DNA from 3 places in the Phreatobacter sp. GW821-FHT04C01 genome. Region 3 is predicted to be linked to each of the others. Evidence: predicted binding sites of a transcription regulator. Region 3 holds the regulator's gene; each other region holds the start of a gene.

Region 1 (3,274 bases), on a different contig from region 3:
CTCATCGCGACGGGCCGGCGGCGACGGGATCACTCAACCGGAGCGGCACGGGCTCCGGCAAGCGATGCTGGCTCAGCACCAGCGCCATGACCAGCACCACCGGCACCAGGCCGGCGAGCATGATCCAGATCCTGAGATGCAGCACACGCCGACGCCTCTGCATGATCCTCCCTTTCGACCAGGGCATTGGCGGACCGGCCGGCGCATGACCACGCATGACCGGAGCGCGACGACCCAGGCGGCGAAAGGCATCATTCCACGAACCGGCCATGGCTGGCCATCAGGGATTGCCCGGTCGGCACGCCGGCGTCGACGGCGCCCCCATGGTTGTCCGCTTGCCCGTCACCTCGCGCAGCTCCGGACCGGCTCAGGCGAGATAGTCATGCACGACTTCGCCGAGATCGAGCGTCAGGTCGGCGATGAGATGCACGCCGGACAGGATCTCCAGCACCGGCAGGTCGGCCACCGGCGCCAGGGCGTGCGGGCTGAGCTCCAGCGCCGCCGGGCCGCTCCAGGCGCCCTTGAGGTCGAGGTCGCGCAGGTAATAGCGAACCAGTTCGCAAACCCGCGGGCTGCCGTCGACATCCGGGATGATCTTGAGCAGGAAGCCCGGTTCCTGCAGCGCGTGCAGGGCCTTCTCATCGGGGATGCGCTGGTGCTTGTAGCCCATGGTGCCGGTGGCGATCCGCGCCGGCCCGAAATCGAGCGTGCCGACCAAGGTGTCGCCTTCGACCTTCAGGCTCGGCGCGGCGAGCTTCTTCGGAAAACCCCAGAGCTCGCGGCCGCCTGAGATCGGCGGATCGTCGTCCAGGAACATGGCGTGGACGTAGCCGCCGGTCTGGAAACCGCCCTGCCCGTCCGGCAGCCGGACCGGAATGACCTGGCCGGATTCGGTGTAGTCGCCGAAGCCGGTGGAGTCGGGCATGCGAATGAATTCGTATTTGACGATCGGCTCGACGATCTCGAGCGGCTCGGGAACCACCCGCTCCAGCGCCTCGCGTGTCGTCCGGTAGGTGATGATCAGGAATTCGCGGTTGACGAAGCGATAGGGCCCGGGCGGAAAAGACGGATTTTCCAGGGGCATCGCATAGGCCTTGCTGAGGATGTCGGCGGGTTCCATCGAAACGGTCCTTGGTGCGGCGTCGGCGCGCGGATAAGGTGAAGCAGCGGGTCTGCGGCTCAGGCGAGATAGTCGTGAACGACCTTGCCGAGATCGAGCGTGTAGTCGGCGATCATGTGCAGCCCGGTGACGGGACCGGCGATCGCCAGGTCGCCAAGCGGCGCCAGCGCATGGGGATGCAGCTCCAGCGCCGCCGGACCGGTCCAGGCGCCCTTCAGGGTCACGCCGCTCTTGGTGACCCGGACCAGTTCGCAGATGCGCGGACTGCCGTCGACATGGGGAATGATCTTCAGCAGGAAGGTCGGCTCGACGAAACCCGTTTCGGTCGCCGCGGCATCGGCCCGCTGATGCTTGTAGCCCATGGTGCCGGTGGCGACCCGGATGCGACCGAAATCGAGCGTGCCGACCAGCGTGTCGCGCTCGACCGCCAGCTTCGGGCCGGCGAGTTTCTGCGGAAAGCCCCAGAGTTCACGCCCGCCCGATATCGGCGGGTGGGTGTCGAGGAACATGAAGCGGATATAGCTGCCCGTCTCGCCGCCGAAAGTCACCGGGATCACCTGGGCCGCGCCGCTATAGGCGCCAAAGCCGGTCGAGTCGGGCATGCGGACGAATTCGATGCGGACCGTGGCGTCGGCCACTTCGAGCGGCTTCGGCACGACACGCCGGAGCGCGGCAGGATCGCAGGGATAGCAGACCGTCAGATATTCCCGGTCGACGAAGCGATAGGGTCCGGGCGGGTAAGACGGCCTGTGCAAGGGCATGGCGAATGCGGCTGCTCTGACGTCCTGGGCTTTCATCGGGTCACCTTGCACCTTGATTTCGGGCCGGCACGCTTGGCCGTCCCCGCGGAACACACCTGATCGCGCTGATCTAGGATGGCGGCCACGACAGGCGGATGTCAGGCCTTTCCCACCATGCGAGCGTCGCGCGGGGCGCGATCGCCCCCGTCACAAGACGGATAGCTCGCGCCGGGAAAGATCGAATAGCTTGGCTGGCCGGCCGATGAGCTTTCAAGACGAGCATGGCGACAGCAAAATCGGCCGAGCGAGCGCCGTCCAAACAATAATCCGCGATGCGGAACCTCCGGGGAGAACCGTCATGGGCCTTGTTGATCCCACGGCATCGGGCGCAGGCGCCGTACGGGCGCCGAACGGATGGCCGCCCCGCGGCCCGATCGCCGCCGGCTAGCGCGATGGACATCACCCCGACCGAGGAACAGCGCCTGCTGCGCGACAGCGTCGAGCGCTTCGTCGCCGATACCTATTCGGCGGATCTCAGGCGCCGCAACGCCGCCGAGCCGCTCGGCTTCAGCGCCGAGACCTGGCGGCGCTTCGCCGATCTGGGCTGGCTCGCCTTGCCGATCGATGCGGCCTATGGCGGTCTCGGCGGCGGTACCGTCGAGACCGGCATTCTGATGGAGGCCTTTGGCCGCGGGCTGGTCAGCGAACCCTATCTGGCGACGGTCGTCATCGGTGCCGGTCTGGTCGCCTCCTGCGGGAGCGAGCGGCAAAAGCAAGCCATTCTGCCGCGGGTCGCCGAAGGCAAGCTGCATCTCGCCTTCGCCCATTCGGAACGCGCCGCGCGTTTCGACCTGGCCGCGGTCGACACCCTGGCGCGACGAACGCCCGAGGGCTGGCGCCTCGATGGCCACAAGGTCGCCGTGCTCGACGGCCGCGCGGCCGGCCAGATCATCGTCTCGGCGCGCATCGCCGAAGACGGCGATCCTGCGCTGGCGCTGTTCCTGGTCCCGCCCGATGCGGCCGGCCTGACCATGCGCGACTATCCGCGGCTCGGCGGGGGCGGCGCCTGCACGATCGCGCTCGCCGGCGTCGATCTGCCAGCCGAGGCCCGCCTCGGCGATGGCGACGGCCTCGCGGCGATCGAAGCCGTGGTCGATCGCGCCCTCGGAGCGCTCGGCGCCGAGGCCGTCGGCATGATGCAGGCCGTGCTCGACCGGACGCTCGACTATGCCCGGACGCGCCAGCAGTTCGGCAAGCCGCTCGCCGCCAACCAGGTCGTGCGCCATCGGCTCGTCGACATGTCGATCCGTTGCGAGGAGGCCCGGTCGATGGCTTTGCACGCGGCGCTGACGGCGACCGCCGCACCACGCGAGCGGAGCCGGGCGGCGTCCGGGGCCAAGGCCAAGATCGGCCG
Region 2 (3,274 bases), on a different contig from region 3:
GCCGCGGCCCCGGTCGACGAGGCCGAGCGGCCCGTCCGACACCGCCACGCCGTCCTTGGGATAGATCAGCCAAAGCGGTTCGCCGCCGCGCGCGACCAGGGCCTCGTTGGTCTCCTTCAGGACGGCCTCGTAGTTCCACATGGCGTCGTAGTGGACGCCGCGCTGGTCCTGGTCGAGGAAGAGCTCGCCGAGCCAGCCGCTCGATCCGGAGGTGCGCTCGACCCCGCGCAACAGGGCCCGCGCCTTGCGCCTGACATCGGCGCTGGCGAGCGCCGCTTCCGTCAGCACGTCGCCCCGGCCGACCGCCGTCGTCAGCATGGCGAGATAGGCGCCGGCGCCGGAATTGGACTGGGTCGCCGAGGACATCAGGAATTTGAGCTCGCCGCGTTCCACCGCGGCGATGATATCGGCGGTCGTCACGTCGCGCGTCGTCCAGCCGAGCGCCTGGGCCTTCGCGCGGCGAATGCCGAGCACCACCGGGCTCTGCGAGATCGAGGTGAGGTGCTTGACCCGGCGGCCCTCGTCGAACAGGTCGATCCAGATCGAGGCGGCGGGCCAGACGATGTCGGCGGCAGGCGCGGTCGCCGTCGCGCGCAGGCCGAAACCGATGTCGAGCGAGCCCTGATAGGTGAAGCTGCACCGGGCACCACGTGCGGTACAGAATTCCCGCACCAGCGGCTCCAGCGCCTTGTTCTCCGAACCCGCGAGAATGGCGATCTCGGGTCCCGGCCGGGAGCAGGACGCCAGGCCGAGGCCGAGCGCCAGGGTCGCGGCGGCGACGGCGGAGAAGCGTGCGGTCCACCGTCCGATTGTCGTCGAGCCCGTTCGCGCCGATCCGGTGGTCACGCCGCGGGGCTCGTCAGAGCGGTCTTCAATTCGCTGGTCAGCTCAGCCATGCGGGTCTCGGCCTCGGCACGCTTCTGGCGCCCTTCGCGTTGCACCGCCAGCACGCCGGCGACCGTCTCGATCAGGTCGCGATTGGTCTTTTCCAGGGTGGCGATGTCGATGATGCCGCGCTGAGCCTGCTTTTCGATCTCGATGGCCTGGTGGCGCATCATGTCGGAGGCCTGGCGCATCATCTCGTTGGTGGCGTCGGTCACGGTCTTCTGCAGGTCGAGCGCCGCCGACTGGCGGGTCAGCCCGAGCAGCAGCACCATTTTCTGCTTCCAGACGGGAATGGTCAGCTGGGTGGTCGCCTGCAGGCTCTCGATCAGGGTTTCGTCGCCGGCCTGCACGATACGGATCTGCGGCAATTGCTGAATGCCGATCTGCCGCGCCTGGCGCAAATAGAAGACGCGCTTTTCCAGCCGGTCGAGCGCCTGCAGCGCGTCCTGGTAGTCCTGCGCCGCCATCAGGCCGTCGCCGCCGGCGCGCTGGCCGTCGGCCATGGCCTTCAGCTCGGGCAGGCGGCCATTGCGGAACTCGCGCGCGAAATCGTCACCGGCGGCGATATGGGCCTCGAGCACCTGGATCGAGCGCCGGGTCTCGTCATGCAGGTCATCCAGCAGCGAGATGTCGCGCCTGAGGATGTCCTTGTGCTTGTCGAGTTCGATATTGACGCCCTCGATCTGGCCGGCGACGTCCTCGAACCGGCCGATGAAGCGGCGCAGGCGGCTTTCCGCCGTGGAGAACAGCTTCTCGAAGAACCCGGCCTTCTGGACCTCGGCGGGGTCGAGGCCGCGCGCCTTTTCGATGACGTCGAGCAGCAGCTTGCCGGCGTCGCCCATGTCCTTGTTGCGGGTCTGGCTCAGCACGCGGTCGGCGAAGGCGACGACGTCGCGCTGCGACTTGTCGCCGAAACCCGCCACCAGGGCGCGATCGCCGAGATCGATGGTCCGCTTGATCTGAGCCACCTGATCGGGGTCGGCCACGACGACCGGCAGGTTGTCCACCTTCGTCGCAGTGATCTCGGTCATGCCTGCTCTCCCTCGCCGACGGCTCGACGGCGCGCGAGAGATTTACGACGGCTTCATGACAGTTGCGTGATGGCGCCGTGCCGCGGCGTCTATCGGTGGTTGTGCGCCGGCACGTGGCCGGCGCGGTTCTTGTCGCGCCCTGAGCGAGGCCCGCCTCAGGCCCACTCGCCCTTGCGGAACACCGGCACGCGCCGGCCGTCGGCATGGACGCCGTCGATATCGATCTCGCCCGAGCCAATCATCCAGTCGATATGGATCAGGCTCTTGTTGCCGCCCTGGGCGGCGATCTGCTCGGGGCTCAGGCTGGCGCCGTCGACGAAACATTTCGAATAGCACTGGCCGAGCGCGATGTGGCAGGCGGCGTTCTCGTCGAACAGCGTGTTGAAGAACAGGAGCCCGCTCTTCGAGATCGGCGAGGAATGCGGCACCAGCGCCACCTCGCCGAGGCGGCGGGCGCCTTCGTCGGTGTCCAGCACCTTGTTCAGCACCTCTTCGCCGCGCGCCGCCCTGGCCTCGACGATGCGGCCGGCCTCGAAGCGCACGGTGATCTCGTCAATCAGCGTGCCCTGGTAGGACAGGGGCTTGGTGCTCGAGACATGGCCGTCGACCCGCCGGGCATGCGGCGTGGTGAAAACCTCTTCGGTCGGGATGTTGGGGTTGCAGGTGACGCCGTTCTTGGCGGTCGAGGCGCCGCCCTGCCATGCGTGGCCGTCGGCGAGGCCGACGGTCAGGTCGGTGCCCGGGCCGGTGAAATGCAGGGCATGGAAGCGCTGGTCGTTCAGCCATTGGGTGCGGCGGCGCAGGCCGGCATTGTGGGCGGTCCAGGCCGCCACGGGATCGTCGACGTCGACGCGCGAGGCCGAAAAGATCGCGTCCGCCAGCCTGGCGACGGCAACCTCTTCCGCCTCGCCGGGGAACACCTGGCCGGCCCAGGCGGCGCCCGGATAGGCGACGATGTTCCAGTTGACGTCGAAGCCGACGATCTTTTCCAGCGCCGGCTGATAGGCGAGCGAATTGGCCTTGTTGGCGCGCGCCACCTTGGCCGGGTCCTGGCCGGCCAGCAGCATGGGATTGTCGCCGACAATGGCGAGCCGGGCGGTGTTGCCCGCAAAGGCCTTGGCGGCGCCCTCGTAAAGCCAGCCGGGCGCGCGGTCGAAGCTCGCGTCGGTGCCGGACCGGTAGCGCGCCAGGGTGATCTCCTCGTCGGACAGGATGGGCGTGACCAGGCCGGCGCCGGCCTTGTAGGCATGGTCGGCGATCCGCCTGACCAGCGGCAGGGCCGCGACCGGCGCGGTCAGGAACAGGTCCTGTCCCGGCTGCAATTGCAGGCCGACCTTGACGGCCACCTCGGCCAGCCT
Region 3 (3,274 bases):
GACTGGCCGGCCTATCCCCACCACGCCCAGGTGCTCGGCTATCTCAGGAGCTATGCCCGCCATTTCGGCCTCTACCCGTCGATCCGCTTCAACCGGGCGGTGACCCGGCTGGCGCGCCGGGCGGATGGCTGGCAGGCGACCTTCGACGATGCGAGCAGCCGCGATTACGAGGGCGTGGTGATCGCCAACGGCCATCTGACCGATCCGGAACTGCCGCAGATCCCCGGCAGCTTTTCCGGCGAGTTGATGCATTCGAAAACCTACAAGAACGCCGCCATTTTCGACGGCAAGCGGGTGCTGATCGTCGGCATGGGCAATACCGGCTGCGATATCGCGGTCGACGCGGTGCACCGGGCCACCAAAGTGTTGTGGTCGGTCCGCTCGGGCAATCACTTCACCCCGAAATTCCTGCGCGGCAGGCCTGCCGACGAAGCCAGTCACAAGGCGAAATTCGCGCTGCCGCGCCGGCTGCGCTCGATCCTGCACGAGGCGGTGCTGCGCTTCGTCGTCGGCGCGCCCGAAAACTTCGGACTGCCGCGCCCGATGCACCGGCTCTATGACCGCACCCCGGTGGTCAATTCGCTGGTGCTGCAGCATCTCGGCCAGGGCGACATCCAGGTCCGCCCGCCGATCGAGGAGCTCGACGGCAACCGCGTCATCTTCACAGATGGCCGGGCCGACGAGGTCGATCTCGTACTGCTGGCCACCGGCTACCGCATCACCTTCCCGTTTCTCGACGAGGCGGCCCTCGCGGCTGAATTGAACTGGCGGACGCCGGCGCCGCACCTGCATCTGAACATTTTCCCGCCTGCCGACAACAACCTGTTCGTCGTCGGCATGATCGAAGGCGCCGGCATCGGCTGGCCCGGCCGCGACCTGCAGGCGCGAGCGGTTGTGGCCTATCTGACGGCCCGTCGCGACGCGCCCGACAAGGCCAGCGCCTTCCGCCGGGAGATCGCCCGCCATTGCGCGGCGCCGCGACCGAAGGATGCGGGGCCGCACGGCATCTTCATCGATTTTCTCGACTACAAGCGTGTGCTCGGCAAGCTCATCGCACAATTGAGCTGATTTGAGCCAAGGATGTTCGAGCACAGCATCGTTTGAACGACGCGCTTGGATGATCCTGCAAGGAAGGGCGGCCGGGCGATGACCAAGACCGCCCGGCAAGAGCCTCAGGCCGCGCCGGCGAAACGCTCGTTGAAGGCATAACCGGAACCGCGCACGGTGCGGATCGGGTCGGCCTCGCGCCCACGCTTCACCGCCTTGCGCAGGCGGCCGATATGAACGTCGACCGTGCGCTCGTCGATATAGACGTCACGGCCCCAGACGCCGTCGAGCAATTGCTCGCGGGTATAGACACGGCCCGGCGACTGCATCAGGAATTCGAGCAGCCGGAACTCGGTCGGCCCGAGCGTGATCTCGCGGCCGGAGCGATGGACCCGGCGCGTCTCGCGATCGAGCTCGATATCGCCCGACTTCAAGAGGCTCGACAGGTGCTCGGGCTTCGCCCGGCGCAGCAGCGCCCGGATTCGCGCCAGCAGCTCGGGGACGGAGAACGGCTTCACCACATAGTCGTCGGCGCCGGTGGCGAGCCCACGCACCCGCTCGCCTTCCTCGCCGCGGGCGGTGAGCATGATCACCGGCAGCCGCTCGGTTTCGGCGCGCAGCCGGATGCGCCGGCAAAGCTCGATGCCCGACAGCCCCGGCAGCATCCAGTCGAGCAGCATCAGATCGGGGACCGCCTCACGCAGCCGCACCTCGGCCTCGTCGCCGCGCATCACCGTTTCGACGCGGTAGCCTTCGGCTTCGAGATTGTAGCGGAGGAGAACGGTGATCGGTTCCTCGTCCTCGACCACCATGATGCGTGCGGTCATGAGATTATCCTTCGCGATTAACTGGCCGTCGTCACGATCGATGTGGTGTCGAGCTTCGGCCGCTCTTCGGCGAGCGTCGTGCCATTGACCACGTAGTAGATCGTCTCGGCGATATTGGTGGCGTGATCGCCGATGCGCTCCAGGTTCTTGGCGCAGAACAGCAGATGCGTGCAGGCGCCGATATTGCGCGGATCCTCGAGCATGTAGGTCAGGAGCTCGCGGAACAGCGAATTGTAGAGGGCGTCGATGTCGCCATCCGACTTCCAGACGTCGAGGGCGGCAGCCACGTCGCGCTGCGCGAAGGCGTCGAGCACCTCCTTGATGCGCTCGAGCGCCAGGCGCGCCATAGCATCGAAGCCGCCGGTCACCTTGGGCAGCGGCATCGAGCCGTTGATGGCGATGACCCGCTTGGCGATGTTCTTGGCGAGATCGGCGATCCGCTCCAGGTCGGCCGCGATGCGCAAGGCGCCGACGATCTCGCGCAGGTCGATCGCCATCGGCTGGCGCCGGGCGATGACCAGGATGCCGACCTCCTCGATCTCGCGCTGCATCGCATCGATGGTCGGGTCCGCGGCGCGCACCGTCGAGGCCAGCGCGACATCGCCGCGGATCAGTGCGTCGATGGCGCCGACGATCTGCTTTTCGGTCAGCCCGCCCATTTCGGCGACGCGTTGCGCCAACCCTTTCAGCTCGTTCTCGAATGCGCTGACGATGTGCTCGGTCATGCGGGTCTCCTGGTGGGCAGGGAAAAGGGGGCTTTTCCCTACCCTGATATGACGACGGTTCTATGCTTGCGACGTGACACATCAATGACGGTGAATCACGCAAGGCTTCAATTGCTTAGATGAGATGCGACAGGACCGCCGACAAGCATTTGCCGGCCGACTCGGCTATTCTGCCGCAGGCGACCCGCTGCGTGCCGGTGCCCCGGCGGCCGGCGCCTCGGCCTGCTCGGCCGCCGCCGCGGTTTCCAGCCGGACCGTGAAGGTCGCCCCGTCCCGCCCCTCGCTTTCGATCGCCAGGCGGCCGCGGTGGCGCTTGACGATATGCTTGACCAGCGCCAGGCCGAGGCCGGTACCGCCCTTTTCGCGGCTTGACGCCACGTCGACGCGGTAGAAGCGTTCGGTCAGGCGCGGCAGATGTTCCGGCGGAATGCCCGGGCCGTGGTCGCGGACCGCGACCACCGCCTCGTCGCGACGCTTGCCGCGCGGCTCGCGCCGGAGCGTGATCTCCACGGTCTTGCCTTCCGAGCCATATTTGATGGCATTCTGCACTAGGTTCTCGAACAGCCGGAACAGCTCGTCCTGGTCGCCCAGCACCACCAGCGCCGGCTCGGCGGCCGCGACGCCGACACTGACGCCAAGTGTCTGGGCATAGGGACCAAGGCTGTCACGCACCTG

What was found. The regulator PhoB, encoded in region 3, activates phosphate uptake and scavenging genes when phosphate is short. The targets are predictions, from matches to a motif close to TGTCATNNANCTGTCAT.
Positions count from the first base shown of each region.
Region 1: a site for PhoB is predicted at 2,005-2,021, ahead of AC07WJ_RS24985 (acetoacetate decarboxylase). Genes of this name have one in related genera too.
Region 2: a site for PhoB is predicted at 1,961-1,977, ahead of AC07WJ_RS28600 (toxic anion resistance protein). Genes of this name have one in related genera too.

Region 1 covers NZ_JBWKTP010000007.1:205,911-209,184, reverse strand. Annotated here, with positions in the region: gene AC07WJ_RS24995 (hypothetical protein) at 2-163, opposite strand; gene AC07WJ_RS24990 (acetoacetate decarboxylase) at 368-1,120, opposite strand; gene AC07WJ_RS24985 (acetoacetate decarboxylase) at 1,180-1,917, opposite strand; gene AC07WJ_RS24980 (acyl-CoA dehydrogenase family protein) at 2,313-3,274, shown strand, end outside.
Region 2 covers NZ_JBWKTP010000009.1:219,837-223,110, reverse strand. Annotated here, with positions in the region: gene AC07WJ_RS28605 (substrate-binding domain-containing protein) at 1-846, opposite strand, end outside; gene AC07WJ_RS28600 (toxic anion resistance protein) at 843-1,916, opposite strand; gene AC07WJ_RS28595 (aminopeptidase) at 2,072-3,274, opposite strand, start outside.
Region 3 covers NZ_JBWKTP010000002.1:326,531-329,804, reverse strand. Annotated here, with positions in the region: gene AC07WJ_RS08480 (flavin-containing monooxygenase) at 1-1,068, shown strand, start outside; gene phoB (phosphate regulon transcriptional regulator PhoB) at 1,173-1,874, opposite strand; gene phoU (phosphate signaling complex protein PhoU) at 1,892-2,599, opposite strand; gene AC07WJ_RS08465 (ATP-binding protein) at 2,765-3,274, opposite strand, start outside.